Regions from separate parts of the Veillonella sp. CHU594 genome, predicted to be linked through region 2. Evidence: riboswitches for the same ligand, from Rfam matches in the RefSeq annotation. Region 2 holds a riboswitch; the other holds the start of a gene.
The links. A riboswitch is a leader RNA that binds a small molecule or an ion and turns the genes downstream of it on or off. The one in region 2 is predicted to bind thiamine pyrophosphate.

Region 1 (16,987 bases), on a different contig from region 2:
TTCTTTTTCAAAATCTTTTGGTTGTACTACATCGGCTGTAGTTAACGCTTCATAGAAAGCATCATATTCTTCTTTCGTCATAGGGCAGTTTAAATAATCTGCATCCCCTTTATCATACCGTGAGGCTGCAAATACTTTATCGTAATTCAAAGACTCTGCTGTTACAATCGGCGCTGCCGCATCATAGAAATAAAAATCTTTAGAACCAGTCAACTCTTTAATCTTAGTCCCTAATGCTTCTGATGTGAGTGGACCACTTGCAAAAATAACAATACCTTCTGTTGGAATCTCTGTCACTTCTTCATGAATCACGGTGATTAAAGGGTGTTCTTTAATACGTTCTGTGACCCTTTTGCTAAAAGCATGACGATCTACGGCCAAGGCACCACCTGCTGGAACTTGAGTAGCATCGGCAGATTCCATGATTAAAGAGTCTAAACGACGCATTTCTTCTTTCAAAAGCCCCACTGCATTTTCTATCGTATTCGCACGCAAAGAGTTAGAACATACTAACTCTGCAAATTGATCTGTATGGTGAGCCGGTGAAGACACTTTGGGACGCATTTCATATAAGTGCACAGGGATACCACGCTTAGCCAGTTGATAGGCTGCCTCAGAGCCAGCAAGACCAGCTCCAATAATAGTTACAAAATCTTTCATTCTTTATCTTCTTTCTTTGTTCTAGGTTTACGTTTTGGCCTTGTTTCACAGTCAGGATTGGAACAAAACTCTTTCTTATTGCCATTTTTATATACTTTTTCAACCATTAAGCTACCACAAACGGGACAAGTTTTATCAATAGGTTTATCCCACATTGTAAAATCACAAGATGGATACCCTTCACAACCATAAAAGACACGACCTCTCTTGGATTTACGTTCTAAAATCTCATGAGATTTACATTTAGGACATGTCACTCCCGTGCTAACTGTAATGGACTTAATATTTCGACAATCTGGAAAGTTAGAACATGCTAAATATTTACCATAAGGTCCTAGTTTATAGACCATATCATGTCCACATTTTTCACAAAGGATACCACTCTTTTCTGCCTCCAGTTCTATCTTCTCAGCCGATTCAGCTGTGTATAATTCCTTCTCAAAACTATCATAAAATGAATGGATAACAGCTTCGTAGAAGTTAGTCCCTTGTGCAATATGGTCTAAATCTTCCTCCATAGAGGCAGTAAATTTCGTATTAATGAACTTTTCAAAATGAGTTGTTAAAAATTCCACCACGGCAAATCCTAAATCAGTAGGAATAAATTGTTTATCCTTACGCTCCACATAATTCCGTTTTAAGATCGTATCAATAGTAGCTGCATACGTACTTGGCCGACCAATTCCCTGTTCTTCTAATACTTTGATAAGACCTGCCTCAGAATAACGGCTTGGAGGTTGCGTAAAATGCTGTATACCATCCATAGAGATAGGCATAATAGCTTGCCCTTCCTCTAGGGCTGGCAGTATATGGTCATCCTCTTTTTTAGCGTCTTCATAGACTTCTGTAAAACCTTTAAATAATACACGATTCCCTGAAGACTTCAATGTATACTCATCTACATGAAATTGCATAGTTATAGTTTCACTTTTCTGTGGAGCCATTTGACTCGCTAAAAATCGATTCCAAATCAAGGTATATAATTTTAACTCATCACTAGATAGATAGGACGCTACCGCTTTAGGTGGTAATTCCAACATGGTAGGACGAATCGCTTCATGCGCATCTTGAGCATTCGCCTTCGCTCCAAATACATTTGGTTTACTCGGATAAAACTCCTTCCCAAAGGTCTTGAGAATATAGGCTTTAGCCGCTTCTTGCATTTCCTTTGATACCCGAGTGGAATCTGTACGCATATAGGTAATTAAACCTACATGACCATAGCCCCCAATTTCTTTACCTTCATATAAATGTTGTGCTGCAGACATAATGCGTTTTGCATTCATATTCAGTTTGCGTACACCTTCTTGTTGCATCGTTGACGTCGTAAATGGAGCTGGTGCTTTGCGACTACGTTGTTTTGATTGTACAGAACTAACTACACTTTCACGGTCACGAATAACACGTAACACTTCATTACTTTCTATCTCATTAGAAATCGTTAGCTTTTCATCACCTTTGTGTGTCACTACCACATCAAATTGTTCATTCTTAGCTGTTTGATACACGCCTTCAATAGTCCAATATTCTTCTGGAATAAATGCTTGAATTTCTCGTTCCCGATCGCAGATAATGCGTACCGCTACAGATTGAACACGTCCAGCACTAAGTCCTTTGCAAATCTTTTTCCACAGCAAAGGGCTTAATTTATAACCTACAATACGGTCCAATACACGACGAGCCTGTTGAGCATCCACCATATGCATATCAATCGGTCTAGGTGTTGCCATCGCCTCTTGAATAGCATGCTTGGTAATCTCATTGAAAGTCACTCGACATGGTGTAGTACCATCTATATTTAAAATATGTGCTAAATGCCAAGAGATGGCTTCTCCTTCACGGTCAGGGTCAGTTGCCAGATACACAGCCTTCGCCTTATCTGCTTCTTTGCGCAAATCTTCAATAACAGCCTTTCTACCTGGTACATTCAAATATCTAGGTAAAAAACCATTAGTTATAGATACACCCATTTGCATTTTAGGTAAATCCCTTAAATGGCCCATGCTAGCTTTTACCACATAATCATCACCTAAAAATTTTTCAATGGTCTTTGACTTTGCTGGTGATTCCACGATGATTAAAGTTTTTCCATCTTTTTTGAAAGTCCGTTTATGCTCTATTTCAATCGGTTCCGGACGCATGACCAAAGGTCTAGACTCTGGTGCTTTGGCGCTTGATTTGACAGCTTCTTTTGTATCTTTGTCTTTTTTCTTCTCCCCTGTAACGAAGGATCTAGTAATGGCCAAAAATCTTCCTCCTCTAAGTATGTAGCACGTACCCCTGCGGGGTATGTGTAATCATTTGTTTTAGCTCTAATTGTAACAGCAATGTATGAAGATTTGATAAAGACAATTGCGTGGTATGTACAAGTTCTTCAATCGTTGTATTTCCACCAGGATTCATGGCCTTCAACACACTTTGTTCTTCTTCATTCACTATGTTTACTTTATTACTATCCATGTTACTATACTTTGCGACTTTTTGCCAACCATATTCACGCAATACTTGTTCAGGATCTGTTAATACCGTAGCTCCTTGTTGAATAAGCCAATGATTTCCATCACAAGTATGCGTCAATACATTACCAGGTATGGTAAATACATCTCTCCCTTCATTAATCGCCATATCAGCAGTAATCAAAGATCCGCTACTAGCTTTTGCTTCCACAACAATAGTGCCTCTCGTCATACCGCTGATAATTCGATTTCGAGAAGGAAAGTGATGACTCTTTGCTTGCATGTGCGGTCCATATTCTGATAATAGCAATCCATCTTTTTCTAAAATTTCTAAAAATAAATTTCGGTTTGTTCTTGGATAGGTTACATTTAAACCGCAGCCCATAACAGCAATCGTTGGAGTTTGTCCTTGCAAGGCCCCTTCATGGCTAGCACGATCGATTCCCATGGCGCCTCCACTAACAACAATAATGCCTAAATTAGATAAAGCCCGTCCAAAGTGTCTAGCTACTTGTACACCATAGGTAGAGCACTTTCTAGCGCCTACCATCGCCAAAGAACGATCCATATGTTGCAACACTTCTATATTTCCACGTCCATACAACACTCGGGGACTATTATAAATTTCTAATAAAGATTTTGGATAGTATGGAGATTCCCAAGTAATCACTTCCATATGATAACGCTCTAAATCTTCTTCTAATTGTAATAGAAAGCTTTCATTGATAGGACGGCGAATTTCATCAAATAATTCATATTTACAACCCAATGATGGTTCCACATTGTGATATAACACATGATGCCAAGCTTCTTTGGCACTTTCGTAATAGGTAAACAAATTACCTAAGCTTGCATTTCCTAATCCTACTACATGTTGGAGAGCACTCGCATAAATTTCATCTTTCATTTATAATCCCTCCTGTACTTGCCGATAACTCAAAGCTTCTGCCACATGGTCTGTTAAAATCTCCTCAGATTCTGCTAAATCAGCGATTGTTCTTGCCACTTTGATAATGCGGTCATAGCTACGTAAACTCAAATGTAATGTAGTAAAAGCTGAATCTAGCAATTCTTTAGCTTGCTTAGAAAGTTTCACATACATTTCTATATCACTATGACTTAAATGTGAGTTCACCCCAATATTCGTTCCTTTATATCTTTCAGCTTGCATAGATCTAGCACGGATAACACGGCTACGTACTTGCTCTGTACTAACTTCATCCTTAGGGGCATATATCTCTGTTAAAGTAGGTCTTTCTACGGGTACTACTAGATCCATTCTATCCAAAATAGGTCCTGATAACACTCGTTGGTATCTTTGAATTTGCGTAGCTGTACAAGTACATCGATGATCTTCTTCCGTTCCAAACCATCCACATGGACATGGATTCATAGCCATGACAACAATACAATCACTGGGATAGGTAGTTGCCATTCCGATGCGTGCAATATGTACTTGTCGTTCTTCTAAGGGCTGTCTCAGAACCTCTATGACGGGCCTACGAAATTCTGGTGCTTCATCCAAAAATAAAACGCCTTTATGTGCCAAGGTAATTTCTCCTGGTTTTGGCGGTTGTCCTCCTCCCGCCATAGCCACTAATGTACTCGTATGATGAGGACTGCGAAATGGTCGTTGTTCCATTAATCGGCCACTTTTTAATAAACCCATTACACTATAAATGCGGCTTACCTCTAGTTGCTCCTCCCGTGAAAGAGGAGGCAATAAAAACGGCAATCGTTTAGCTAACATGGTTTTTCCCGAACCTGGAGGTCCTGTCATCAGTAAATGATGACCACCAGCAGCAGATATTTCTAAGGCCCGTTTTGCCATTACTTGCCCTTTTACATCTTGTAAATCTAGTATTTCCGCACTATATTTTGATGGCACTATAGCTATCTGCGCACATAGATTTTCTTTCTTTTCAGAATCTTCTAATACTTCCACCACTTCAGCTAATGTAGATAATCCATATACAGGTATAGAGGACCCACTAATAGCCTCTTCATGATTTCCTATAGGCACTATAATATCTTCTACCTTAGAAAGATAACTATTGTCATTCCCTAACTCCTGATTTGTCACTCCCATCACCATAGATAACATTCCCATCACTGGTTGTAAAGAACCATCTAACGATAATTCTCCTATAAATATATGGTGATTCCAATGTATAGACTCCTTTTTCTTATGTTTTCCCGATTCTTGAGCAGCTAAAATTCCCATGGCAATAGCTAAATCTAAAGAAGACCCATCTTTACGAATATGGGCAGGTGCTAGATTGACCACAATTCTCTTCATAGGAAACTCAAAGCCCCCATTCTTGATAGCCGATCGTACTCTCTCTTTTGCCTCTTTCACAGAGGTCGCTGGTAAGCCAACAATATCAAAGCTTGGTAGACCTGGGCTAATATCTACTTCTACAGTCACCACATATCCATCAATACCACTCACACATACTCCATAGGTTTTTGCATACATGATACTCCTCCCATCTTATAAATGACACGCTTTTATATGCCGTAATTCAGAATCTCCCACTTGAGGCACATATACTTCTATGACATCAAATCGTATAGATTCATACTCTATATCACGGGTAGCCAAAAACATAGATATAACATGACGTATATGTTGTTTCTTTTTCCAATGCACTGCCTCGCAGGGCATCCCATAGGTTTGGGTCCGTCTCGTTTTCACCTCAACCACAATGAGCATATTTTCTTTTTTAGCAATAATATCTACTTCACCAAATCGATAGCGTATATTTCGTTCCAACACATCATAGCCTTGGCTTTTTAAATAGTTGGTAGCTAGGTCTTCACCGTATCTTCCTAATTCAATGTGGTTCATAGGCACCTCCTTAGTTCTACATTACTTTCATTACAAAAGAATGTAAACCGTACAACCCACACTGTTAGGAGGGTACTCTACTAAGAGTGTTATAATCCATATACAATTATCGATATGCAAAAAAGCATCCTCATAGAATACTCTATAAGAATGCTTTTATAAGTAATATAATATTATAACTATTTTCAAACAATGAAATTGCTATAGGCAGAGATATCTTTATAGCTATCCTAAGCATGTATAACCTAAACGATATACTAATACTTAGATTTCTTCTACAGGCTTACCTGCCACAATCGATTTGATAGGTTCAAAACTATGACGATGTAATGGTGTAATGCCAAGGTCTTTTATGGCCTGCTTATGTACATCTGTATAATATCCTTTATGGATCGCAAACCCAAATCCTGGATACTCTTCGTCCATAGATTCCATGAAGCGGTCCCGTGTTACCTTTGCTACAATGGAAGCAGCCGCAATAGATGCACTTTTAGAGTCTCCCTTAATCAAAGATTCTACAGGTATCGTTAAATCTGGTAATTTCATCGCATCCGATAATACAGCCTCTGCTTGTACTGGTAAATTACGAATCGCCTCATACATAGCTTGTCGTGTAGCTTCATAAATATTGAGTGTATCAATGACTTCTGCCTCATATGACACACAGTGCACCGCTACTGCTACCTCCATGATTTGTTCAAATAAGGCATCTCGTTTTTCTGGACTCAGTTTTTTAGAGTCATTCAGGCCTACTAGTTTGCAATGAGGTGGTAAAATAACAGCTGCTACTGTCACAGGACCTGCAATAGGACCTCTACCCACTTCATCTACACCAGCCACTAAAAATTTTCCTTCTTCATAAAAACTTTCTTCATAGGTGTACATGGCTTCCAAACGCTGTTGCTCTTCTAAGACTTTTTTCTGCTTTCGTAAATACACACCAGCTGCGTGTTTCACGGATTCACGAGAATCTTCTAATGCCCATTGTACATAATCAAAAGGGCATTCACCTTGCAGTAGATTTTTAATATCTTTAACTTTAAGTTCCTGAAACTCACTCTTCGTCAACATAGTACGGCTCCTCATCGACGCCATCAAAGGTAATGTATCCCAATTTGTTATTTCTGTAATCCGTCAAAATCACACGGCGCACCTTGTCATAATCCACGACGCCACCGCTTACCAAACAACCACGACGACGACCAATAGCCTCTAACATGGTATCTACGGATGTACGCTCTTCTTCCGTCAATTTATAACGCTCATGCAATAATGTCGGTTCATACTCTTCTAAATATGCCAACAACTGCTTAATAACAGAATCTAAATCATACACATCGTCGGAAATAGCTCCTGTCATCGCTAACCGAGCTGCTGCTCGTTGGTCTTCAAACTTAGGCCATAATACACCTGGCGTATCTAATAATTCTAGATTTTTACCTACTTTCACCCATTGTTGACCCCGAGTATGACCCGGTTTATTGGCAGTTCTTGTCGCTGCAGAACCAGCTAGTTTATTAATTAATGTAGATTTACCTACATTGGGTATCCCTAGAATCATAGTGCGCACAGTACGACCTTTAATTCCTTTTTTTAGCCATCTATCGATAATGGGCTGTGCTAAGGATTCTACAGTTTTCACGAGTTGCTTATTTCCTTTGCCATTTTTAGAATCAATAGCAATAGCATGAATACCTTCATTTTTGAAAAATTCAATCCATTCTTTTGTAGCTTTTGGATTTGCCAAATCGCATTTATTTAAAATCACTACATGTGGCTTATCGCCTATCAACTCGCGAATAACTGGATTCGCACTACTGCGAGGAATACGTGCATCTAGTAATTCGATAACCACATCAACTTTCTTTTTATGTTCCGTAATCATGCGAGTGGCTTTTGCCATATGACCTGGGAACCACTGCACGATCGGAAAAATTTCTTGACTCATACTTCACCTATTCGTCTATTATCTATATCATATGCTCATTTTACGGTTATTTTTTTCTGCTAATTTAATATCTTTTATGACATACTACTATCAAACTATCTACATTTTATGAAAGTATATAAAATTGACTATCAAGTAGCAAACTCTCATCTAGGATTTCATAACTAATATGCCCTACTATTTAGCAGTTTCTAAAGGAAATAAAAAAAGGCTAGCCATAGACTTACGTCTCATGGCTAACCCTTTTAAATTAGCGTTTTTCGCGAATACGAGCAGCTTTACCAGTAAGGTTACGTAAGTAGTACAATTTAGCACGACGAACGATACCGCGACGAGTTACTTCGATTTTTGCTAGACGTGGGCTGTGAAGTGGGAATACACGTTCAACACCAACGCCAGAAGCGATACGACGAACTGTGAAAGTTTCACGAACGGAACCACCTTGACGGTTGATTACTAAACCTTCGAAAACCTGAATACGTTCACGGCTACCTTCCACAACTTTTACGTGTACTTTTACAGTATCACCAGCGCGGAACTCAGGAATGTCAGAGCGAAGCTGTTCTTTTTCTAATACATCAATAATATTCACGATTTTTTCCTCCTATTTTGCAGACGTTCATTACTTACACCTTATAAGCAGAGGACCATCTCAAATTAACAGTACTATTCTATCATAAATAAAAGTTTTTATGCAAGAGGGAAATGTAAAATTTATTTTATCTTCCCCTCTACATATTGTCGCAATCGTTCGATACGTTTTTCTGTAGCTGGATGTGTGCTATAGAGTTTGCTAATGAGCCCACTTTCACCAGTTTCAACTGTATAGTTGCGTAAGGTAACTAATGCATTATGTAATTCAGCGCCTAAGCCGATTTCATAAGCATATTTATCTGCCCGATATTCGGCTCGTCTACCTGTGAATAAGTCAATAATGATCAAAGGCGCTTTAATAACCCACTGCATGAAAAGTATCTGCAATACCACGCAAAGGTAGAAGATTTGCACAATGAATGTAATTATCGGTAGTCGCAAATATTGAATCCATAATATGACACGCGCAAATAGTTCGTACACACGAATGCACATTTGTCCCAAATAGTTCATATAGAAACAAGAAAATCCGTAGGCCCCATCTTTATGATGAATATGTCCCATTTCGTGAGCCACTATGCCCAATAATTCATCATATGGCAACTGTATGATAGCCCCCGTATTAATACAAATTCGATTATGCCCCATTGCAAAAGCATTGATAGAATCATCATTTTTGATAAACCAGTCGAATTGCGACATATCGATACCAGTATGGTTTTGTATATCCTTCTGAATCATCTGTAGAATCTCTACTTCTTGCCCTATAGGACGACGTCCCCCATAGAGCCACATGGTAATGCGATGAAACCAAGGAATTTGCGCTAGTGCCGCCACAAGTAACACAGATGTACCTGCTACGGCATAGCTAATATTTTCCAGGTTAATACGCACATGAAAGAGGTCCATCGCTTTCATCAGAAAAGGATGATCAATAGGACCAAAGATAACTTGGTACATGTACAGAATACTGCCAATGATAAATACATTCGCAAAAAATGTGAGTACTGTAATAATCATAAGATTTTATTTCAATTTACCTAAGTTACTTACTTCGTAAGTCATACGTAATAATTGAAGACGATTTTGCTTCACTGTTTCGTCTTTATCCATAACCATAACATGTTCAAAGAATGTTTCAATATATGGCACCAAGGATTCTGCCAAGCTTACAGCTTTCACATAGTCCCCAGCTTCTAAGGCATTACGATTTGTTGTATATACCGGCAATGCCGCTTTGTACAAGGCTTGTTCAGAATCTTCTTTTAACAAGGATTCGTCAACGCCTGTGAAAGTCACATCTTTTACCATATTAAAAATACGTGTGTAAGCCTGCATTAATGGTTCGTTTTCATCAATACGGTTTGCTGTTAAGGCTTGTCCCAAACCTTCTGCTAAAGCAACTGTGACAGTCTCTTGGCTCAATACAATATCCACTACTTGGTATGGCATGCCTTGTTCTAGCAAGATATTTTTCAAGCGAAGGATGAAGAAGTTTTCTAATTGACCTAGTAATTCTTCTTGTTTTTCACTAGCCACGCCTAATAATTCCATTGCTTTCATCCAGATTGGACGCATGGATAAAGACCATTTACTATCCATCAAAATGTTGATGATACCAATCGTTTGACGGCGTAATGCATATGGATCTTGGGAACCTGTTGGAATTAAACCACGGCTGAACGTAGCTACAATGGTATCTACTTTATCAACGATACTCAAAATACGACCTGCATCGGTACTTGGTAAGATATCCCCTGCAAAACGAGGCAAGTATTGTTCAAAAATTGCTTCCCCTACAGCTGGAGTTTCACCATCTAGTAGAGCATATTCTTTACCCATAATACCTTGTAATTCAGTAAATTCGCTCACCATACCTGTCGTTAAGTCGGTTTTAGCAAGATGTGTAGCGCGTTCTAAAGTAACTGTATCTGTAAAGCCTACTTCTTGTGCTAAGGCAGCACCTAATGTTAAGAGACGTTCTGTTTTATCTTTTAAATTGCCCAAACCTTCTTGGAAGACAATTTTTGTCAATGCTTCATAACGACCAGCTAATGGCGTTTTACGGTCTTCATTAAAGAAGAATTTCGCATCGTCTAAACGAGCACGAAGTACACGTTCATTACCAGCTGCTACCACTTCTAGAGATTTGCTATCCCCATTGCGAACAGTTAAGAACATAGGAAGTAATGTTCCTTTGCCATCCACCATTGGGAAATAGCGTTGATGGTCTTTCATTGGTGTAATAATACAGTCTGATGGTAACGCTAAATAGCTTTCATCAAAAGTACCACAAAGTGCTGTTGGATATTCTACTAAGAATGTAACTTCGTCTAATAAATCTTCATCCCACACCACAGTAGCCCCTTTAGTGGCTGCTAATTCTGTTAATTGTTTACGGATCGTCTCACGGCGAACGTCTTGGTCGATCATAATAAAGTTCTTAGTTAATGTATCCACATAGTCTTTTGGTTCTGTAATAGTCAATTCAGACTCACCAAGGAAACGATGTCCACGGCTTACATTTGTACTTGTTACATTGGCAAATATCACCGGCACTACGTCTTGTCCAAATAATGCCACCAACCAACGTACTGGACGAACGAACCGTTCTTCTAAATCGCCCCAATGCATGGATTTAGGGAAACTTAAACCTGTAATCAAGGATGGTAATACGTCAGATAAGACTTCTTTTGTATCTAAACCAGCTGTTGTTGTGTCCGCAAAGATGTAACCATCTACTACTTTTAATTCAGATACATCTAATCCTTTACCACGAGCAAAACCGATGGCTGCTTTTGTAGCATTGCCGTCAGCATCATAAGCAATGGATACAGATGGACCTTTATGTGTTTCATGAACATCTTCACCACGTTCTGCTACGTCATTGATGAGTAATGCAACACGGCGAGGTGTGGCATAGACTTTTACAGCGCCATGTGGAATGTGACGCTCTGCCAATGCAGCTGTTGCTAATTCACCTAATTGTTTAATAATATTTGGCAAAAATCCTGCAGGAATTTCTTCTGCCCCAATTTCAAAGAGTAAATCCTTAGCCATCTTATTTATCTCCTTTCAACAATGGGAAACCAAGTTCTTCTCGTTTCGCCAAATAGTTTTGTGCACAAATACGAGCCATGTTACGAACACGACCGATGAAAGCTGTTCTTTCAGAAATAGAAATGGCACCACGTGCATCTAGCAAGTTGAATGTGTGAGAACATTTCAACACATAATCGTAAGCCGGCAACACGAAACCTAATTGACATACACGTGTCGCCTCTGCTTCGTACATATCGAACAATTTGAATAACATATCTGTATCTGCTAATTCAAAGCTGTACGTAGATTGTTCTACTTCGTTCGCATGCCATACATCGCCGTATGTATATTGTTCGTTCCATTGCAAATCGTATACATTTTCTACGCCTTGAATGTACATAGCCAAACGTTCTAAGCCGTATGTAATTTCTACGGACACTGGTTTTACATCGATAGATCCCACTTGTTGGAAGTACGTAAACTGCGTTACTTCCATGCCGTCTAACCAGACTTCCCAACCAAGGCCCCAAGCGCCCAATGTTGGAGACTCCCAGTTATCCTCTACGAAACGGATATCGTGATCTTCTGCATGAATGCCAAGAGCAGCCAAACTTTGCAAGTATAATTCTTGAATATTGTCTGGAGAAGGTTTAATAATCACTTGGAATTGATGATGTTGAAATAAACGGTTCGGATTGTCACCATAACGGCCATCCGCAGGACGACGGGATGGTTCTACATAACATACAGACCATGGTTCTGGTCCCAATGCATGTAAGAACGTAGCAGGGTTCATAGTACCCGCCCCTTTTTCAATGTCATATGGTTGTTGCAAAATGCAACCTTGTTCACCCCAGAAGTTTTGGAGTGTAAAAATCATCTCTTGAAATGTCATTTCCATTCCTCCTTATGTTTTACAGGGAATAAAAAAAGTCCCTGCAACGAAAATCGCTACAGGGACGAGATATACCCGCGGTTCCACCCTAATTGGCTAATGCCCTCTTTTAAAAAATAGCCTTTACTAATTGTCCATACCTAGTATGGTACAACGTTCCTGCCCATGCTCCACAGCGCCTTCTACTCATTTGTGAGCTTTCACCGTCCTCACTCGCTAACGGGAGTATACTCCTCTGCTTCATCACTTATGTATATATACTATTGTATGGATAAAAGGGATTAGTGTCAAGGTGTATCCGCTGAATTACTGATGTAAGTTCTTAATTGCTTTTACTATCCCCCTGTACCACAAAGGTCTAGCAATATGTTCTGTATATTATTTTTCCAAGAACATCTTACACCATTCCATGTTCTCTATCCACATGGCCGTTTCATATTCGATGTCTTCCATTTCTGTGATAGCTGAGATTACCGCAATACCGTCCACTGGTTCCGCTAAGACATCATCAAAGTTATCTCGATTAATGCCACCAATAGCCACCATTGGAATTGTCGGGTTATGAGCACGTAAAGCTAAAATTAATTCGGGCCCTCGCACAGTTTTGGCATCTTTTTTTGTGCTTGTTTCGTACATAGGACCTACACCGATATAATCCACATAGTCCAACTTTGTATTCTCTAACTCTTCCACAGAATTAATGGACGTACCCACAATAGCGTGAGGCAATCGTTTGCGTACTTCGTCAAGGTCCATATCGTCTTGTCCCACATGGACGCCAGCAGCGCCTATCTTTTCAGCTAATTCTACATCATCATTAATGATGAAAGGAACTCCATATTCCTTACAAATGTGTTGCAACTCTCGTGCCAACTGTTCTTTTTCGTCACCTCCTAAAGCACCTTCTCCTTTTTCACGAAGTTGAAAGCAAGTAATACCCCCTTTACAAGCTTCTGTAAGGGTCTTGTGAATATCCTTCGTATTCGGTGTTCCACAAATGAAGTATAATCCCATCATGGAGCGCACTGTATCTATATCATGATGTTTCAAAATAATCCTCGTTTCTTTAATGCCAACTATAAAAGATCACTTATAGTATACCATGACACCAAGTATAGTCGATATGATATGGATCATACCTGTATTACTCAGAATATTCATCCCCATAGGCCATATGATTCACCGGTCCATTGCCTGTACCCAGCCCAGGGTTATGCAAAATAGCTAATCGGATATATTCTTTACCAATGGTAATCGCATCTTCCAAAGATTTTCCTTTAGCTAGTTCTGCTGTAATGACAGCGGAGAAAGTACAACCTGTGCCGTGTGTATGTACTGTGTCGTATTTAGGACTTGTCCAAGAGCGACGCATGGACATGGTATCTTTTATAAACAAGTAATCTGTGGCCTCATCTCCGATGTGACCACCTTTGATGATCACTGCTTGAGGACCTAATTCTTGTAAAATGCGAATCCCTGCTGTATGCAAAGCTTCTACCGTATCAATTTTCATATCTGCCAGTACTTCGGCTTCGCTACGGTTCGGTGTAATCAAGGTCGCTTTCGGAATCAATGTACTTTGTAAAGCTTTCACCGCCTCATCGGAAATCAATCGATCCCCGCTGGTGGCAATCATCACAGGGTCTAACACATAGGGTACCTTAGGATCTATATATGTCCCGATGAGTTCCATCATCTCTGCTGTGGCTAACATGCCAGTTTTCACTGCTTCCGGTACAATGTCTGTATACACCGATTGTAACTGTGCTTCAATCATGGATACATCCATATGGGCAATTTGCGTTACACCTCTTGTGTTTTGTGCCACTACGGATGTAATAACAGCCATCCCATAGACATGACGACTTTGAAAGCTTTTTAAGTCCGCCATCACCCCTGCACCGCCTGTTGGATCTGTTCCTGCAATTGTTAACGCTTTATGTAATTTCATAGGTATCTCCTTTACTAGTAACAAAAAAGAACCAATCCTAGGGACGGTTCTTATACAATATCTAGTATTCGATGCCATCCACTTTCCTCCGCCAGCATTATCTGGTTCAGGTCTAGGGTTTTGACACTCATCAATCTCAGCATAAGCACCCCTAGTGGTTCTTATATTAATTTAGTTATAACATGAAATATACTCTAATGCAATACAATAAATTACAGCTAAGCTACTTTCACTAGAAGATATTTCCTCTCAATATAGATATTCATATATCCTATATATTTCATATGATACATTACATTCACCTATATATTGCTATTGACGTAGTATCATTCAATTCGTATAATACATCTGTAAGGGGTGCTCACTAAAGTGGGCTGAGAAGTGGCTATGTGCTACTAACCCATAACCTGATTTGGATAATGCCAACGTAGGGATATATTAGTATATTTTTGTAGTACCTATACAAACACATAAGGACACATTACCACATGGTTCCTGTTTGCAATACTAGGTATCTCAAGAATATCTATCATCTACAGGCTAATCATTTTGGATTAGTCTTTTTTGTTCCCACTGGCATGGATAGGAGTATTCATGACTGATACACAACTTTCATCATCGCGGTTGTCCCTCATTTGGTTCGGCGCCGCTCTTTCCATTGCGGAAATTATGACGGGCACCTATTTTGCGCCCCTAGGATTTTCCGACGGCCTATTAGCCATCATCATCGGTCACGTCATCGGCTGCTTGTTATTATTTGGTGCAGGACTCATCGGTGCTCGTGAACAAATGAGTTCTATGCAAACTGTATCCACTGTCTTTGGCAATGGGGGCATGAAATTATTTTCTATTTTAAACGTTCTACAACTGATTGGTTGGACCGGTATTATGATTTATGACGGTGCTCTTGGTGCCGTAGAGTTATGGAATCTACCATTCACTGCGTGGACTTTCATTATCGGGGCCCTCATCATTGTATGGCTCTTCATCGGTATCCGTAACATGGGATACATCAACAGCATCATGGGCTACGGCTTAGGTATCCTCTGCATCTATTTGTTGATTAGCTTGTTACAAGAAAGTTCCATTCACAGCCAAGGAATCATCACTGATGAAATGACTTTCACAGCGGCCTTGGAATTATCCATCGCTATGCCGTTGTCTTGGCTACCATTGATTAGTGATTATACTCGATTATCCAAGAACCCTGTGGCAGGTACTGCATCTAGTGCCATCGTATACGGCGTAACTAGCTCTGTCATGTATGTATTAGGCCTCGCTGCGGCCCTCTATACAAATGAAAGCAACATTGCAAAGGTTCTACTTCATGCTGGTTTAGGATTTGGTGGGTTAATTATCATCGTATTCTCTACTGTCACAACTACTTTTATGGATGCCCTATCTGCAGGTATTTCCTCTGAAAGCTTGCAATCTAAATATTCTGGTCGTACCATTGGTATTATCGTTACCGTCATCGGCACCATCGGTGCATCCATCTATCCAATGGATAATATCATTCCTTTCTTATATATGATTGGATCCGTGTTTGCCCCAATGATTGCTATTTTATTAACTCACTATTTCTTATTACGTCATTGTCCACACCTTGACCATGGACCTAGTTTGTATATCATTTGTTGGGCATCTGGTACTTATATGTACCATCAATTCCTTGACAGCAACCCATTCTTAGGAGCTAGCCTATCTACTATCGTAGGAACAGCATTAGCAACCATTGCAACAGCCTATATCATTAGCCTAATTTCTAAAAAGAAAAAAGAAATATAACCGCTTACTATACTATTTAGTGCGTATATAAGCACTCATTATTTCATTATACATTTTACAATAACTTCACAAATCAAAACAGGAGCATTCCTTCTATGAAAGGTAGCTCCTGTTTTCATTTTAATATATTAATTATATCATCGTCTCTAAAAACTCAATGCTATGCAATGTATATCCTAGTTGATAGGTCAAAAGTTTCCGCAATAGAATTTCTAATTGATCCCATTGATTCGCAGTAAGACGTAGAGGCTTTGTAGGAATCCAATCATAGTTCAAAAGCATTGTTATACCTTGTTGTAGCTCTTGTTTCATTACATACTGACAGGCTTCATAGATTTCATCGCAAAGACTTGCCATTACCTCAGGGTCTTCACAATGTTGCCCTTGTGGCACAAATCCCGCCAGACTTAACATATGCCACCCCAGCACAATAGAACCTAAGCGAATGGGTTTATCCTGTATAGATTGTAAAAATCGGCTCATGTTCGTATATACACTGCGGTCTAATTTACCTTTTTCAAATAAAGCACTTACCAGTTCACCGCTAAAAGTAGCATAGGAAATATCTTCTAAACTTTCATAATCGCGTGTAGAAATCCCATCTATCTGGATAATATCGTACATGTCTCCGTTAGGTGCTACTGTCAAATATAAACGGCTTAAAGGTTGCAAATACGCTCCTTCTTTATAGTTAGCTTTACGTTTATGAGGAACAGAACAAAGTATAATGCCTTCTAACTTCGTGAGAAATGCATAGATACTATAGTATTTTCGTTTTTTACGCCACAGTACGATGGCTTCA
Region 2 (16,987 bases):
GGCTTTGTATGGATTTTTTATGGTTATTATTTGACATTATTGGAACAATTGCCTTTGCGATTTCTGGCGCACTTTTGGGGATTCAACGGCGTATGGATATTTTTGGTATACTGATTTTGGCGCTGGTAACTGCTATTGGCGGTGGGATTGTACGAGATGTTATGGTAGGACGCATACCGCCCACATCTTTGCAAACGGGCTTATATATTTCTATCACGTTAATTACGGTTGGGATCATGTTTATCATGTATCGTTATGGCTGGAATCGTTATATTGAAGGTAAAGGTGCGACGAAAGTGTATCTGATAGCAGATGCTTTAGGTTTGGCTTCGTTTACAGTGACAGGAGCGACTATTGGGATAGCTACAGATCCAACTAACTTGGTGCTCACCGTTGTGTTAGGTGGAATTACAGCTGTGGGTGGCGGTATTATCCGAGATATTTTAGCACATCGCACGCCGAGTGTGTTGAAAGAAGAAGTGTATGCCTTGCCAGCTTTATTAGGTGGGATTGCCTACTTCGTAGTGTATGGTATAGGACATCAAATAGTGGCATCCTATGTGACATTCCTTATCGTTTTTATCATTCGCATGATAGCCATTGAATATCATTGGAATCTGCCGCGTATTGATCGGATTCATCGATAATTTACATATGACTAATCAAGATAATAAGCAAAGAATACTATAAAATAGGAGATATATAAAACATGAGAAAACAACAATGGCGACATAAGTTTGCGATTATGGCTACAGCGGTGGCAACTGCGGTATTGAGCCATGCGAGCACTGCAGAGGCTACGACAGTACTCTATGTACCACAAGATGACCGCCCCGTGAGTTTAGCCTATACGGTGGCTACGGCTCAAGATGCAGGATATACGGTGTTAACACCACCTCAATATTATATTTCAGGTCGTAACTTTCAAGGAAATGCAGAAGCCATTTGGAAGTGGGTTGATGAGAATATTAGTAAAGCAGATGTGCTTGTGTTAAGTACAGACTCTTTAATCTATGGAGGCCTTGTAGATTCTAGAAAACACAATTTAGATTTACATACCTTGGAATATCGAGTGCATCATATTGAAGATTTGCACAAAAAATATCCTAATATACCAATGTATGCATTTGGTACGGTGATGCGCTCTCCTCGTGCTAGTGGTGGCGGTGTGGAGCCAGCCTATTATGATCAATATGGTCCGACTATTTTCCGTATTGCTGCTTTACAAGATAAATTGGACAGTCAAAAATTGACGGCAGATGAACAAAAAGAGTTGTTCATGTTGCAAGCTACGGTGCCAGTGGAATTTTTACAGGACTGGTTCCATCGTCGTCAAAAAAATATGGAAATTAATCGTCAATTAATTGATATCACTAAAAAAGGTGTATTTAAATATTTTGCATTAGGTCATGACGATACTAGTAGTTTATCTCAATCGGCTATGGAAGGTCGTTATTTACAAAAATATAGTAAAGGACTTTCCCCTACGCAATATGGTAGTTTCCCAGGAGCAGATCAATTAGGATTGTTATTAATCGCTCGTGACCATGTGGATCGCAATCACTTGACGCCGACATTTGAGGTTATTTATCCATTAGGTGGTGGTGGTGAGACAGTACCGCATTATGAGGACCAAAAAGTAGAAAAAACAATTGCTGAACATGTAGTGGCCGTAGGTGGCACGATGAAAACTAAAGGAAAACCATCTGTGTTACTAGCGGTAAATACGCCATTAGGTACAGTGACAGGTGAGTCAGAAGCTTTTGAAAACTTCCCTATGATTTCTAGAAGTACCAATGAATTTTTAGACCATATTCAAGCAGCTATGAATCAAGGAGTACCTGTTAGTATTGCAGATATTGCCTATTCCAATGGATCGGATAATACATTGGTCTATGGATTGTATCAACGGGATTTACTGTATAAAGTTAGTGCTTATAATGGATGGAATACGGCAAGTAATACTATTGGCTATGCCATAGCACAGGGTATTTTAGGAGTGCATATGGATGATCAAAGTCATCGAAATATGTTGACACAACAATATTTGGATAATTGGGCATACCAAGCAAATATTCGTAAAGATGTGTATCGTATGCAAGATTCCATTCGTACAGATAATGTGAAATATACAGGAACCTTAAATGAAACTTTGGAAAGTTATATGGGTGAGCGAGTGCAAGACTTTGCAGCGACTTATTTAAAGTTGGATCCACGCACTGTATCCGCTCGATTCCCATGGGGACGATTATTCGAAACAGATATTACCGTGTATCGTGAACCTGTAGCTCCGTTACAAAAAGAGTTGCGTTTACGCCGTGAAGCAGAAGCAAGAGCTAAAGCAGAAGCTGAGGCAAAAGCAAAAGCGGAAGCAGAGGCAAGAGCTAATAAAGCAAAAGCAGACGCAGCAGCTGCAAAAGCAAAACAAAAGGCTCAATAAGGTAATACAATACAAGGAGAGAGGGGCGTAGCCCCTCTTTTTTGGAGGAATTATGAGAAAACCAGCTATACCGGCCATTACCTATATGCGGGGACTATGTATGTTAGGTGTGATCGGTATCCATGTAGGGTCCTATGCATTAGCGAACCCTACGATTAATATACATCTATTAGGACTGTTAGAAATTGTGTCTCGCTTTACAGTGCCTGCCTTTTTCTTCTTGTCTGCCTTCGGGTTGTTCTATCATACATCGGTGGAGGATGATTTTTCTTATTCTGACTTTTTGCGCCGTCGCACGCAGGTGGTGCTCTATCCCTATATTGTGTGGACTATCCTATATACGGCCTACAATGCGGTATTAGCTCATAACGCATGGGGACTGATGCCACATGTGTTAGGGTTGACTCTACTTTTTGGAAATGGTATGTATCACCTGTATTTTCTAGTCATACTTCTTTGGTTTTACGCTTTGATGCCACTTTGGCGATGGGCCCTACGGTCTATACTGAAAGCTCCCATAGTGCTGATGACTATATTGTTTTTTGTGCAAATGGCAGTGAATTATTGGTCCTCTTATATGGCAGGCTCTGTACAATTTTCGCAAGAATGGTTGCAGTATATCTTTAGCATGCGCCTCAATTATTTTGTAGGATTTTATATATGGATTTTCCTACTAGGCGGGCTCCTTGCAGAACGATTTGATGCGATGCTAGAATGGATTGATGCCCATGGTTTCGGTATCACAGTGGGATTTATCCTGTCCTTAGTGGCTATGTTAGGCTCCTATTACTATGTAATGGCAGAGTGGGGATATACTCGATTAGAGGCTATCTACACAGTGCATCAGCTAAGTCCTCAAGGATTGGTGTATACAGGTATGGGTTGTATCTTTTTTGTGTGGGCGTTCACCGTGTCATCTATGAGTGACATAGTGGAAACCTTTTGGACAGAATTGGGAAATGCGTCCTATGGTATTTATTTGGTGCATCCATTTATGTTGATTCTGTTAGATAAAGTTTTGCAAATCGGCGGATTAGGATATACAACAACGACAGTCGTGCTTATGTATGTGAGCGCAGTCATCTTGTCTTTTGGAGTGACAAAAGGATTAGAAACATTGCCGAAACAAGTACGGGCTTATGTATTAGGCAAGTAAGTCGTTTCTTGTAATACTATGCAGCCTGTGGCGTTTTTAACTTAATAAGCAAAGGGAAGAGCACGGCATACCTCTCTCAAACGGTATTTCATAATGTTTGTTCGAGGCACGCCGTGCTCTTCTTGTGTTTGTGTGATTTAGGTAATAAGGAATGCCACAAGGCTGCTACTTGTAACTGCGTTCCTCAGGGGATGGGAAGAGCACGGCATATTCCTCCACAAACTGATACAGTGGTTAGGTTTGCTCCGGAACACGCTGTGCTCTTCTTGTGTTTGTGTGATTTAGGCAGTGAGGAACGCCACAAGTCTGCTACTCGTAAACGCGTTCCTCAGGTGGAGGGACGTTATTTGCAAACTTGCGCGTTGCTTAGTTTGCGTTAGTGGTAGATTGTTTGCTTCTACAGGAGATTTGATGTAAAAGGTGTAGAATTTTATACTTGTCTGTACTATAATGAAGATAATACTTGATTCGTATGTATACTATGAGGTGTTACTATGAAAGAATTAACATATTTTAATGGCGAGATGGTAGAGTCTGGCGCTAAGGTGGTTAGTCTTGATGATAGAGGATATTGTTTTGGTGATGGTGTATACGAGGTAGTGCGGGTGTATAATGGTCGCGCTTTTGCCTTTTCCTATCATCAAGATCGCTTGTATCGTTCGATGCGTGAAATGGATATTCCTGTGCGCATGCCTCCTGATGAGTTGCAAGAGTTGCACGAAATCATGATTGAACAAAGTGAAATTACTGATGGATATATTTACTTACAGATTACTCGTGGGGTAACACCACGTCATCATGCGTTTGAGCGTTCTAAATTAGAACCGCAAATGTATATGTTTATTAAACCGATTACAACGGATTTAGGGGCCTTGCAAGAAGGTGTAAAAGCCATTACCTTGCCTGATGAACGGTGGGCTCGTGTAGACATCAAAACACTAAACTTAATTCCTAATATTTTGGCACAAACAAAAGCCGAGAAAAAAGGTGCTTATACAGCTATTTTAGTGCGTGATGGCATTGTTACAGAAGGGGCTACATCTAATGTATTTGTGATGAAAGATGGTGTGTGTTATACGCATCCAGCCAACCATCATATTTTAAAGGGTATCACCCGTCAGTTAGTGGTAACTCGTGTAGCACCAACAGCAGGGATTACGATTATTGAGCGTGAATTTGATGAAGCTTTCCTAAAAGATGCAGACGAAATCTTCTTCACCGATACCATTGGTGGCATTATTCCGATTACCACCTTGAATCGTGAACCTGTAGGTGATGGTAAACCAGGTAAAGCAGCAAAAGTATTAGCTGAACAATTACAACATTTAATGGAAGAAGGGTTAGCATAATGTCAGTCAAAACGATAACAGGAAGTGCCTTACTCTTAGCAATTGCTTTGCTAAGCCAAGGATTTCTTCGCATGATTATTCCTATGCACGGTTTAGTGCAATTTTTAGTAGGCTCCATCGTAGGTGCTTGTACGGCATTGGCTACCTGGCGCTATGGTTTGTGGAGTGGATTCGTTGTAGCTTGTGTAACGCCTCTCATGGCATTTTTACAAGGTATGTTGACCATACCTTTATTTGTACCTGTGGTGGCTATTGGTAGCATGGCATATGCAATTACTGTAAAGGTATTAGGAACAAAACGTGTATGGATGACAGCAATTACAGGGGCCATTGTAAAGAGTGTAGTTCTTTATGGACTATTCTTGGCTTTATTCCAGTTGATGCCGGGCATTCCTGAAGCGATGCAAAAAGGCATCTTGTTCAGCATGGGCTGGCCACAGCTGATTACTGGTAGTTGCGGCATTTTCTTGGCTGCTTTTATTGCAAAACGTGGTGGTATTAAGCTACAGAAACAAGACTAGCTAGTATGTGAATTGTATGTAAGGGAGTGTATTTCATCATTATATAATAAGTATATAGTGAGTTAACATAGGGGCCCCTACCTAGGCGGGAGCACGTTTGTTATAAAGAGTAAGCACCTCTAAATATGGAGTTATAGATTTAAGCTATAAAAGACGATAGGCAAGTAGTATAGTGGGAATTATTGACAGTCTGTCTACTCACATTGTACAATTTATGCATACCCAAGAGCTCTTAGGTTACTGAGGGCTCTTTTTTATTTAGTTTGAAAAGGAGAGGATTTCATGATAGAACTTAAACAGATTCGAAAAGTCTATGAAGGTGCTGTCCGCGTGGAAGCCTTGAAAGAAATTAATGTAACTATAGAAGAAGGCGAAATTTTTGGCGTTATTGGTCAATCTGGGGCCGGTAAATCTACCTTGATTCGCTGTATCAATATGTTGGAACGTCCTACATCTGGATCCGTTATTGTGGACGGTGTAGATTTAACGAAGTTGAACACAGTAGAATTACGTGAAGAACGTAAACACATTGGTATGATTTTCCAACACTTTAATTTACTTTCATCCCGCACAGTGTACGACAATGTAGCATTTCCATTGGAATTGCAAGGATTGTCAAAAGAAGAAATTAGAGAACGTATTTTACCAATTCTAGACATCGTGAAACTGTCGGATCGTTTAGACAACTATCCGTCTCAATTATCCGGTGGTCAAAAACAACGTGTTGGTATTGCCCGTGCCTTAGCAAGTAATCCAAAAGTGTTATTATGCGATGAAGCTACGTCAGCTCTTGACCCACAAACAACAAAATCTATTTTAGCCTTGTTGAAAGACATCAATCGTCGATTAAACTTGACCATTGTCTTGATTACTCATGAAATGAATGTTATCAAAGAGATTTGTGATCGTGTAGCTGTTATTGAAGGTGGTACGATTATTGAAGAAGGTCCTGTAGTGGATGTATTTACAGAACCAAAAGAAGCCACAACGAAAGAATTCGTGTCTGCCATCATCCGTCATGACTTGCCAGAAGATGCCATTGCTCATTTAACATTGAATGAAACTTGGGTAGAAGGGGCTAATCCGATTGTACGATTGACTTTCAAAGGCAATGTAACAGATGAACCTGTAGTGGCAAGCATTATCCGTAAATTTGATACAGATGTAAGTATCTTGTTTGGTGGTGTAGATTATATTCAAGATATGAGCTTTGGTCATTTGATTGTAGAATTAAAAGGGGAGCGTGCTAAATCAGAAGCGGCTATCGACTACTTACATAATTTACCAATTGGAAGCGAGGTGATCGGTTATGTCACAGCAAATCATTAATTTATTGCTACAAGGTTTCTTAGAAACTGTACAAATGACGGTGATTTCCACTGTAGTAGCCGTTCTATTAGGTGTTCCATTGGGCGTAATTTTAGTCATCACCAGCCGTGGTCATATCATGCAAAATGAAGCGGTGAATAAAGTGCTAGGTGCTATCGTAAATGCCACACGTTCCATTCCGTTCATCATTTTAATGGTAGCCATCATTCCATTTACTCGATTAGTAGCAGGTACATCTATTGGTACGACTGCAGCTTGCGTGCCATTGACATTGGCGGCCATTCCATTCTTGGCTCGTTTAGTAGAAACAGCGATCAAAGAAGTGAATGGTGGTGTTATTGAGGCAGCTCAATCTATGGGGGCGACGCCATTACAAATCATTTGGAAAGTGTTGTTGCCAGAAGCGTTACCAACATTAATCGATAATATTACAGTCCTAATCGTTAACTTAATTAGCTATTCTGCTATGGCAGGTGCTATTGGTGGTGGCGGTCTTGGGGATATTGCGATTCGCTATGGATACCAACGTTTCCAAGGAGATGTGATGTTAGCCACTATCATCATCTTAATTGTATTAGTACAAGTCATCCAAAGTGTAGGTGACTATTTATCCCGTAAAGTGAATAAAAAATAAAGGAGATATTATGAAGCGTATTTTAGTCGGCTTATTAGCCATTGCATCTTTAGTGTTACTATTAGCAGGATGTGGTAAAGAAGAAGCAAAACCAGCAGCAGATGCACCAATTAAAGTAGGTGTAACAGCAGGTCCTCATGCAAAAGTTATGGAATTTGTAAAAGGTGAAGCAGCAAAACAAGGATTGAACATCGAAATCGTTGAGTTCAGCGATTATATTCAGCCGAATATTGCCTTAGATCAAAAAGAATTAAATGTGAACTCTTTCCAACATCAACCATTCTTGGATAATACAGTAAAAGATAAAGGTTTGAAAATTCAATCTATCGGCAAAACAATCTTATTACCAATGGCAATTTACTCTAACAAATATAAAGATTTGAAAGATGTGCCAAATGGCGCTACTGTAGCGATTCCTAACGATCCTACCAATGGTGGTCGTGCCTTGCTATTATTACAACAAGCAGGTTTGATTACATTAAAAGACGGTGGCACTGTAAAATCTTCCGTAGCAGATATTACAAGCAATCCTAAAAACATTGATATTCGTGAATTAGAAGCGGCACAAATTGCTCGTTCCCTAAATGATGTTGATGTAGCAGCAGTGAATACAAACTATGCAATTCCAGCAGGTTTGAACCCACAAAAAGATGCTGTTGTAGTGGAAAGCACAGATTCTCCATATGCTAATGTAATTGCTGTTCGCACAGAAGATGTAAATAATGAAACATATAAAAAATTATTGTCCATTTACCAATCTGAACCAGTACGTAAATTCATTCAAGAAGAATTCAAAGGATCTATTATCCCAGCGTTCTAAGTGAAAAGAATCAGCAAACAATTATACAACAGAGGTTAGTTGATATACGAGTATCAACTAACCTCTATTTTTTTGTACAAGAACAATGAATTAATGATATATGTATGATATTTCCTATGGTATAATGGTAGTGAAATAAAGTACATTCTGAATAGAATTATGAAGGAGTAGAAGGTTGAATCAAAAACTTAAGAATCCAATGCATGACCAGTTATTTCGGGCAGTCTTGTCGTTGGAAACACTAGAAGAATGTTATGAATTTTTTGAAGATATTTGTACCATCGGAGAGTTGAAATCAATCTCTCAACGCTTAGAAGTGGCACGATTGTTGAAAGCAGGTACAGGGTATGAGCAAATTGTAGAATTAACAGGAGCTAGTACGGCGACCATAAGCCGTGTGAAACGGTGCTTAAATTATGGTGCCGATGGATATAATAAAATTTTGCCTCGTATTGAGGACTAGAAGATACAATAAGACATCAAAGTGATGTATATAAGAGAGGAGGGCTCACACTATGGAAGGTGATTTACTCATAGGTATTATACTATTTTTTGCAGGAGCCCTAGCGGGGTTTATTGATTCTATTGTAGGTGGAGGTGGGTTGATTTCGTTACCTGCTTTGATGTTGACGAATATGCCGGTGGCCATGTGCTTAGGGACCAATAAATTATCTAGTGTCTTTGGATCTGGCACAGCAATGATTAACTTCGCCAGAAACAAATTGGTAGATTGGACATTAGTGAAATGGATCATGCCATTCACTCTGCTTATCTCTATGGTAGGCGCCTATATAGCAGTCTATGTGCCAGGCACATTTTTAAAACCCCTGATTATTGTATTATTGTTGGCAGTATTCATTGTGGTGCTTACCAAAAAAGATTGGGGTACCATAGCACAAGTGGAACGTAAATCAGGATGGAAATTACTTGCTTATGTAGCAGTGGCTATTGTTATCGGCTTATATGATGGATTTCTTGGACCTGGCACAGGGGTGTTTTTAATATTCTATTTCTTGTTTATGGGTTATGATTTCTTAGGCGCATCAGGAAATGCCAAAGTACTAAATACAGTGAGTAACTTTGGGTCCTTGATGGTGTTCATCTATATGGATCAAGTGAACTATGGCTATGGTTTAGCAGTTGCAGCGGGACAAATTATTGGCGCTACTGCGGGATCAAAGTTAGCCATGGTGAAAGGCGCAGGACTAGTGAGATTTTTGTTTATCGCTATGTCTCTGACAATGTTAATGAAATTGTCCTATGACTATTTACTTTCACAGGGGATTATATAGTAGGAGTAACTATGCAAAAATTTAGTGATAATCAAGTAGCATTAATTAGCGGCGGCACATCGGGTATAGGCTTTGCTACTGCAGAATTGTTGTTAAAGCAAGGCTGGTGTGTGGTGATTAACGGCCGCAATGAATGGGATGGACAAGAAGCGGTTGTAAAATTGCGCCGTATTTCCTCGAAAGTACGATTTGTGCAAGGAGATGTAAGTAAGGTTATGAATTGCCGTCGTATTGTGGAAGATACGATTCGTTTGTTTGGCAATTTAAATGCCTTAGTAACGGCAGCTGGGTATTATGAAGAACGACTATTGGAAGATGTGGATGAGCAAAACTTTGATGAGATGTTTGGAACGAATGTAAAAGGTACTGTCTTTTTATGCCAAGCCGCAGCACCGTACTTGAAACAAGTGCATGGTAGTATTGTGACTATATCAAGTGATGCAGGACTACAAGGTAATGTGGCGTGCACTGTGTACGGAGCATCCAAAGGGGCTGTAGTGAGTTTTACGAAATCACTGTCCTTAGAAATGGCACCTCATCGTGTTCGCGTTAATTGTGTGTGTCCTGGTGATGTAGATACTTCATTAGTGGCAAAACAATTAGCCAATGAACCATCGGGTGATATTGTGAAAGCTAAGGAAGAAATGGCTTTACACTATCCATTAGGACGGATTGCTCAACCGCGAGAAGTTGGCGAAGTCATTGCTTTTCTTATCAGTGAGAAAGCATCTTTCGTGACGGGTGCAGCTTGGACTGTAGACGGTGGACTAACAAGTTGGTAATTCATTGAGAAATTTGATACAATAAGGGTAATAAGTACATTTACATTTAATGTTTTGTGGTCAATATAGGAGACAAATATGGAGCAGTTGGAATACAATAATGCAACACTTCCTCAAGCAACGAATGTACAAGAAGAAGTAGAAATGATTTGCCGTTGGGCAGCAGCTCGTGCAGCTGGTATCGCGGCATTACCAAAATTTAATTATGTAGGTTTATTGGCTAATGATGTGTACATGGTATCACGCATTGCTCAAGTATATGGCGTATGCCCTGCTAAAGAAGGGGTGACTGGATTTTTAGTGGGTCTTGGTGGTAGTGCTGTAGCAGCGTTAGTATGTACAGTCGTGCCAACAGTGATTCTTCGCGTCCCTGTGGCAGCGGCTATTACCTATGGTATTGGTAAAATGGCTGCCAAATGGATTGAAGATGGTATGCCAGCATGTCCGAACTATGAAGAATATCGTCAACGTTTAGTAGATATTTATGAACATAATAAAGAAACAGTCATCACATTGGCGAATACACCACTTCGGGATAAGCCGTTGGGTAATGAAACTGTAGATTTCTTAGATGATGTACAGGTGTCTGGTAATGATTACTTAGCAAGTGCCAAAGGCTTTGCAGGTTCTTTTGTTGGATCTGATTTGTTGGCTAATGTAAGTGCTGTAAAAGATCTAGCAGTAGGAGCCGTATCCATCTTGGCAGCTACGGTGAAAGACACATTAGAGAAAAGTGGTAATGAAGAATTACTAGATAATGCTCGTCATGCTGCAAAAGGCGTAGGCTCTTTGCTTAAAATTTTAGCAACTGAAGCATTATCTTTAACTGGTGCCGTAGCAGGTACATCAGCATCTAAAGCAAGCGTATATACAAAAGCCGCTTATGAAAAAGCAGATACGGTGCGACAAACATTAAATGATTCCTTACAAACTAAAGTAGAACCAGTGGTGGAAAAAGCCACAGCTGTTATGCAAGATGTAAAAGAAGTGGTAGAACCAAAATTACAACAAGTAAAAGAAAAGGTAGAACCAAAACTTCAACAGGTAAAAGAGGTGGTAGAGCCGACATTACAGCAAGTAGAAGAAAAAGCTTCTGAATTGACAGCCAAAGCGATTGATCACGCACAAGAAGCGGTGCAAGACATTCGTGAAAAAGCGGAAGTTGTGAAGGAAACAGCAGTGGAATTGGCAGAACAAACAAAAGAAAAAGCCATCGACTTAGCAGAACAAGCAAAAGACAAGTTCAAACAATAATCAGAGAGGTTATAACTATGAATATCTTACAAATCCTTAAGTATGGAAAAACCTTTACATCTGATGCCTTTATGTCCACTGTGAATCGCATGGGTCGTAATATTATGTTTGCACGAAAAGCTGTTATGTTATATTATTGTTTACGTGATACAGATACACCAGCATTTGTAAAGGCCGTTATTGCAGGCGCTTTAGGATACTTGATATTGCCTATTGATTTTATCCCAGATAGCGTACCAGGTCTTGGTTGGGTGGATGATGTGGCAGTATTAGCAATTGCTATGAAAGTAGCAAATCGCTATATTAAGGCTTCCCATAAGGAAAAAGCACAAAAATTTGTGCCTATCGGATCAATTGATTAATCAGTAAAGGGGCTCTTTGGAGCCTCTTATTGCATAGGAAAGGTAGTATACGATGATTTCTACATCTTTACGTGTCCGATTTTATGAAACGGATATGATGGAGATTGCCCATCATACGAATCATTTACGGTGGTTTGAAATGGGGAGAATTGAATATTTTCGCCGCTGTGGTATTAGTCTATGGGACATGATGCAAGAGGGCATCGTCTTTCCTATTACAAAAGTGAGCTGTGAGTATAAGGAAGTGGCACGCTTTGATGATGTATTGCGGGTGGAATTAACAGTAGCCTCTTTGTCGCGGGCGCAATGTACTTTCACATATCGGATTATCCGTGACAGTGATAATGCATTGATCTGTACAGGGGAAACACAAAATGTGTTTACTGCTAAAGAAACAGGTAAAATTATTCGCTTGCCAGATATATTTTTTAAACCCATGAAAGCCGTAGCAGAGGAGGAGTAGGGAATGACGCCCATACAGAAGGAATTACCTATTGGAGTATTCGACTCTGGAATCGGTGGATTGTCTGTATTATCTGTGCTAGCACAAGAATTTCCGGAAGAAGATTTTATTTATGTTGGAGATAGTGCAAACAATCCAGTAGGCAATAGGCCGATTGAGGAAATTGAAGGCATTGCTACGAAAATTGCAGAGTTTTTAGTGGCCCAACCAGTGAAACTAATAGTCATCGCTTGCAATACATTTTCTGTGGTAGCCTTGGACAAACTATCCAAACAATTTGATGTACCTATTGTGGGGATGGCACAGGGGATTCATGATGCTCTGCGTATTAAGGTTAAACAGAAACGTAAAGGACCTTTAGGCATTATGGCTACGGTAGCGACTATTAATAGTCATAAACATATGGATGCAGTCCATACCTTGAAGCCTCATGTAAAAGTAGTAGAACAAGGCTGTAAAGATTTGGCGGCCTGTATTGAAGAAGGTCATTTAGATGATGCAGTTTTACGACATTGTGCAAAAGAATATGTACAGCCTTTGGTAGAGGCAAATGTGGAAGTGGCCATTTTAGGATGTACCCACTATCCCTTAGTAGAACCCATACTGCGTGAGTTGGCTAAAGAACAAATTTGCTTTGTAGACCCTGCGTGGGAAACATCTGATGCTGTAGGAGCTATTTTGTACGGAGAAGATTTGGAGCAGACATCAGGTAGAAAAGGTTCTATACAAGTTTGTGTTACTAGCCATGCGGATCGAGTAACGTCTATCGTACAAGATATTTTCAAGGATACTAGCTTAACAGCTAAGCTCATTACTCTATAGGAGGAACTATGTATATTTACACATTAATAGATACCCTAGTGTGGATAGCCTGTATCATTGCTATCATTTATATTGCCTACCGCATATTTGCATGGCGCCAAGGCAATGAAGACATTGTGATCATGGTGAAACGTCGCACTCCATTTGTGGTAGAAGACATTAGTTTTGATCAAGTAGTGTTATCTACGGATATTCCATTTGTGAACAGAGGTAAACAATACGGAACCATCATGGATATGTTCCCTCGTCATTTATTACCACAAGAACAATTTGACAATGTGCGAATTCAATCGTGGTTAACCGATGCAAAGGCAGAACGTCATGATGGCTATTGGGAAGCGTTAGTCTATAAACAACGACAAGGCAGTACCATTCGTTTGCGTCTAGTGATGACGGCTAATAGTGGTAATATTCGTAAAGACTTAGTGGGATTCCCAGACATGCCTATCGATATCTACCATCAAGTAGTAGGTCGTGAGGCATACCGTATTTCAAAAACTAGAATTACTCTAACTGCAGAAGAGTTAGAAGTAGCAATGCGTAAATAGGAGGTACATCATGGCAGAATTAGAACTATTACCAATCCCTACGCGCATTTTAACGAACAAAGATGATATCGTAGAGGCTATCGTAGAATTTGCAGGTCCTTATATTGGACCAGAAGATATTGTGTGCGTAGCAGAATCCGTCGTGGCTATCACGCAAGGGGAGTTTACACGACCAGAAGATTTAAAAGTATCTTGGCAAGCTAAATTTTTAAATCGCTTTATCCATCCTGATGGTTCTATGGCATCTGTGTATGGTATGCAAGCAGCTATGGATAAAGAAGGGGAATGGAAAATGATGTTTGCCTTCCTCTGTGGAGCCGTAGCTAAAGTGTTTAAAAAATCTGGCGTCTTCTATCAAATGGCACGGACTGCATCCTTAACAGATGATGTGACAGGGACTATGCCTCCATTTGATAAATGCATTGTATATGGACCAAAACAACCACATGCAGTAGCCGATGCTATTATGAAAGCAACAGGTGCCTATGGGGCTTGTGTAGCGGACGTGAATGATTTAAAACGAGCGGCTATCTTAGGACATAGTCGTGGATTGAAACCGCAGCAAATTGCACAAATTTTAATCGATAATCCATTTGGCAATGATAGCCAAATGACACCTATCGTTGTGATTAAAAATTATGCCTCTGTGTCTGCACGGAGACGATAAAAGTTGTTGATACTTAGACTTGCAAATTGAGGCGTATCAGCGTATACTGAAAGAGAACTTTGGGGAGCCTAGTGGCTGAGAGTAAACGAAAGTTTTGACCCATAACCTGATTTGGATAATGCCAACGTAGGATAAGTTTGATTCGTCATACTGAGGACATCCAACAGGATGTCCTTTTTTGTGCTTTTATAGGATGGTATATCGTATATGAGTATGCATGGAAGGTGTATCTAAGTGGATGTACAAGGGGAACAGAATAGTGAGACGATAGAGTGCTACAGCATGAAGGGGCATACCACCGCGGGTATGGTTTTTCGTGCTGTTTTTTTATACTAGTATGTGGTGAAGGAGCCATGACGGATAATTGGTATGATACTAGTTTGAAATAGGTATATAGCATACGCTATAGTTAGGAGGATATGATGAAAGTAAATGGAGCAACGTATCATTATGAGGGGCAAACAGTGCAAGAAGTACTGGCAGCCCTAGCGTTTCGAATGGATCGCATCGTAGTGGAATATAATGGGAAGATTCTTTCTAAAGCAGACTGGGAATCGACTCGTGTGAGTCCTGCAGACACAATGGAAGTAGTAACCTTTGTAGGAGGTGGCTAAATGGTATCTTTACAAGATAAAAAAGTTCTGCTCATCGGTGTAGGCGGTGTTGGATCCCATGTGGCAGTGGCATTGTGCCGTGCTGGAATTGGTCAGTTAGAAATCGTAGACTTTGACGTTGTGGATGAAAGTAACTTAGGCCGTCAATATTATGAGGTGAATGATGTAGGAGTTTTAAAAGTGGAGGCTATGAAAGGCCATCTCAATCGGATGAATCCAAACTGTGAAGTTATCGTTCATAATGAATGCCTCACACCAGAAAGATTATCTGAATTAATCGATGGCTATGATATGGTTGTAGAAGCAGTGGACAAGGCTGTCACAAAAGCGTGGATGACAGAAGTTATTTTGACCCATCCAGCAGAGCCATTATTAGTAGGCTGTTCAGGTATGGCAGGTTGGGGGGATAGTAATGGTATCCGCCGTGAACGAAGACATCATCGTTGGTATCTATGTGGCGATGGAGTGAGCGATATCGATTCTATCGGAAAAATTACTGCCGCTCGTGTCATGGTGTGCGCCGGACATATGGCAAATGCTGTGATTCAACTACTACATGGGGAAGATATTGATTAAGGAGGAACCTATGACACGTTCAGTAAAAGATATGGAAACACAAGATACATGGACCTTAGGGGGACATACATTACATTCTCGATTTATCTTGGGGTCTGGTAAATTTTCTATCGACTTAATCGAGGCTGTCCTAGAAGAAGCGGGCGCAGAAATGATTACCTTAGCCCTACGTCGTGCGGTAGGTGGAGAAGTGGAAAATATCCTAGATGCTATCCCAAAGGATACTATCTTAATCCCTAATACGAGTGGCGCTAGAGATGCTGAAGAAGCGGTGCGTATAGCAAGATTATCCCGAGCTACAGGTTGTGGAGATTTTGTAAAAGTAGAAATTATGAAAGATTCAAAATATTTATTGCCACATAATGGGGAGACCATTAAAGCTACAGAAATATTAGCAAAAGAAGGATTCATCGTTATGCCATACATGTATCCAGACTTAGAAGTGGCTCGTGATTTGGTGAATGCTGGAGCCGCTGCGGTGATGCCGTTAGCGGCGCCAATTGGATCTAATCGTGGATTGCAGACAAAGGAATTTATCAAAATTTTAGTGAATGAAATTGATTTGCCTATCATTGTAGATGCTGGTATTGGTGCTCCATCCCAAGCAGCAGAAGCAATGGAAATGGGCGTAGCTGCAATCATGGCAAATACAGCCGTAGCTTCTGCGGGCCATATTCGAGGTATGGCGAAAGCATTTGGTTTAGCCATCCAAGCAGGAAGATTGGCATATTTGTCAAAATTAGGGCCTACTCTTGAAACCGGTGGTAGCGCTTCATCTCCGTTGACTGGATTTTTGAGATAATAGGAAAGGAATAGCCATGTCTAGTACCACCAGATACCATATAGATGATCCATGTTGGAAGTATCGCCCCCACATGGATCAAATTGAAAGTCCTATTTTAGAGACGGTATTGCGAGAACGTGAGCAATATACGTACGATCGATACACAGCAGATGATGTGCGCCGTGTGTTGCAAGAAGATACCATTGATGTAGAAGGACTGAAAATTTTATTATCTCCTACAGCAGAACCATTTTTGGAAGAACTAGCGGAAAAAGCAAAGGCCGTACGAACACGATACTTTGGCAATTCTGTGTATTTATTTACACCGTTATATATTTCAAACTATTGCGATAACCTATGCGTGTATTGTGGCTTCAACTGTAAAAATCAGATCCATCGGGCGAAGTTAGATGAAGCAGGTATTGAAGAAGAGTTAAAAAATATTGCCAAAACAGGATTACAGGATATTTTAATTTTGACTGGGGAAAGTGAACGCCATAGTCCTATTTCTTACATTGGGCGTGCCTGTGAATTAGCAAAAAAATATTTTAAGGTAGTGGGCGTAGAAATTTAT

Region 1: another riboswitch for thiamine pyrophosphate. It lies ahead of thiD (bifunctional hydroxymethylpyrimidine kinase/phosphomethylpyrimidine kinase); the one in region 2 lies ahead of thiS (sulfur carrier protein ThiS).

The regions. Positions count from the first base shown of each region.
Region 1 is NZ_RQVB01000003.1:43,684-60,670, reverse strand. Features, by position in the region: gene trmFO (methylenetetrahydrofolate--tRNA-(uracil(54)-C(5))-methyltransferase (FADH(2)-oxidizing) TrmFO) at 1-660, opposite strand, end outside; gene topA (type I DNA topoisomerase) at 657-2,906, opposite strand; gene dprA (DNA-processing protein DprA) at 2,920-4,023, opposite strand; gene EO111_RS01985 (YifB family Mg chelatase-like AAA ATPase) at 4,024-5,595, opposite strand; gene EO111_RS01980 (YraN family protein) at 5,611-5,967, opposite strand; gene EO111_RS01975 (ribonuclease HII) at 6,232-7,035, opposite strand; gene ylqF (ribosome biogenesis GTPase YlqF) at 7,022-7,915, opposite strand; gene rplS (50S ribosomal protein L19) at 8,166-8,507, opposite strand; gene EO111_RS01960 (zinc metalloprotease HtpX) at 8,630-9,529, opposite strand; gene glyS (glycine--tRNA ligase subunit beta) at 9,536-11,569, opposite strand; gene glyQ (glycine--tRNA ligase subunit alpha) at 11,571-12,446, opposite strand; gene thiE (thiamine phosphate synthase) at 12,825-13,496, opposite strand; gene thiD (bifunctional hydroxymethylpyrimidine kinase/phosphomethylpyrimidine kinase) at 13,591-14,397, opposite strand; TPP riboswitch at 14,464-14,560, opposite strand; TPP riboswitch at 14,741-14,848, shown strand; gene cytX (putative hydroxymethylpyrimidine transporter CytX) at 14,992-16,185, shown strand; gene EO111_RS01930 (DNA repair protein RecO) at 16,318-16,987, opposite strand, start outside.
Region 2 is NZ_RQVB01000002.1:19,038-36,024, reverse strand. Features, by position in the region: gene EO111_RS00680 (trimeric intracellular cation channel family protein) at 9-647, shown strand; gene EO111_RS00675 (DUF4127 family protein) at 710-2,440, shown strand; gene EO111_RS00670 (acyltransferase) at 2,493-3,596, shown strand; gene dat (D-amino-acid transaminase) at 4,091-4,945, shown strand; gene EO111_RS00660 (ECF transporter S component) at 4,945-5,466, shown strand; gene EO111_RS00655 (methionine ABC transporter ATP-binding protein) at 5,749-6,795, shown strand; gene EO111_RS00650 (methionine ABC transporter permease) at 6,776-7,429, shown strand; gene EO111_RS00645 (MetQ/NlpA family ABC transporter substrate-binding protein) at 7,440-8,249, shown strand; gene EO111_RS00640 (YerC/YecD family TrpR-related protein) at 8,449-8,712, shown strand; gene EO111_RS00635 (TSUP family transporter) at 8,765-9,541, shown strand; gene EO111_RS00630 (SDR family NAD(P)-dependent oxidoreductase) at 9,553-10,323, shown strand; gene EO111_RS00625 (hypothetical protein) at 10,402-11,577, shown strand; gene EO111_RS00620 (YkvA family protein) at 11,595-11,939, shown strand; gene EO111_RS00615 (thioesterase family protein) at 11,992-12,402, shown strand; gene murI (glutamate racemase) at 12,406-13,224, shown strand; gene EO111_RS00605 (hypothetical protein) at 13,233-13,772, shown strand; gene EO111_RS00600 (coenzyme F420-0:L-glutamate ligase) at 13,783-14,439, shown strand; TPP riboswitch at 14,490-14,589, shown strand; gene thiS (sulfur carrier protein ThiS) at 14,862-15,053, shown strand; gene thiF (sulfur carrier protein ThiS adenylyltransferase ThiF) at 15,054-15,629, shown strand; gene EO111_RS00585 (thiazole synthase) at 15,640-16,431, shown strand; gene thiH (2-iminoacetate synthase ThiH) at 16,448-16,987, shown strand, end outside.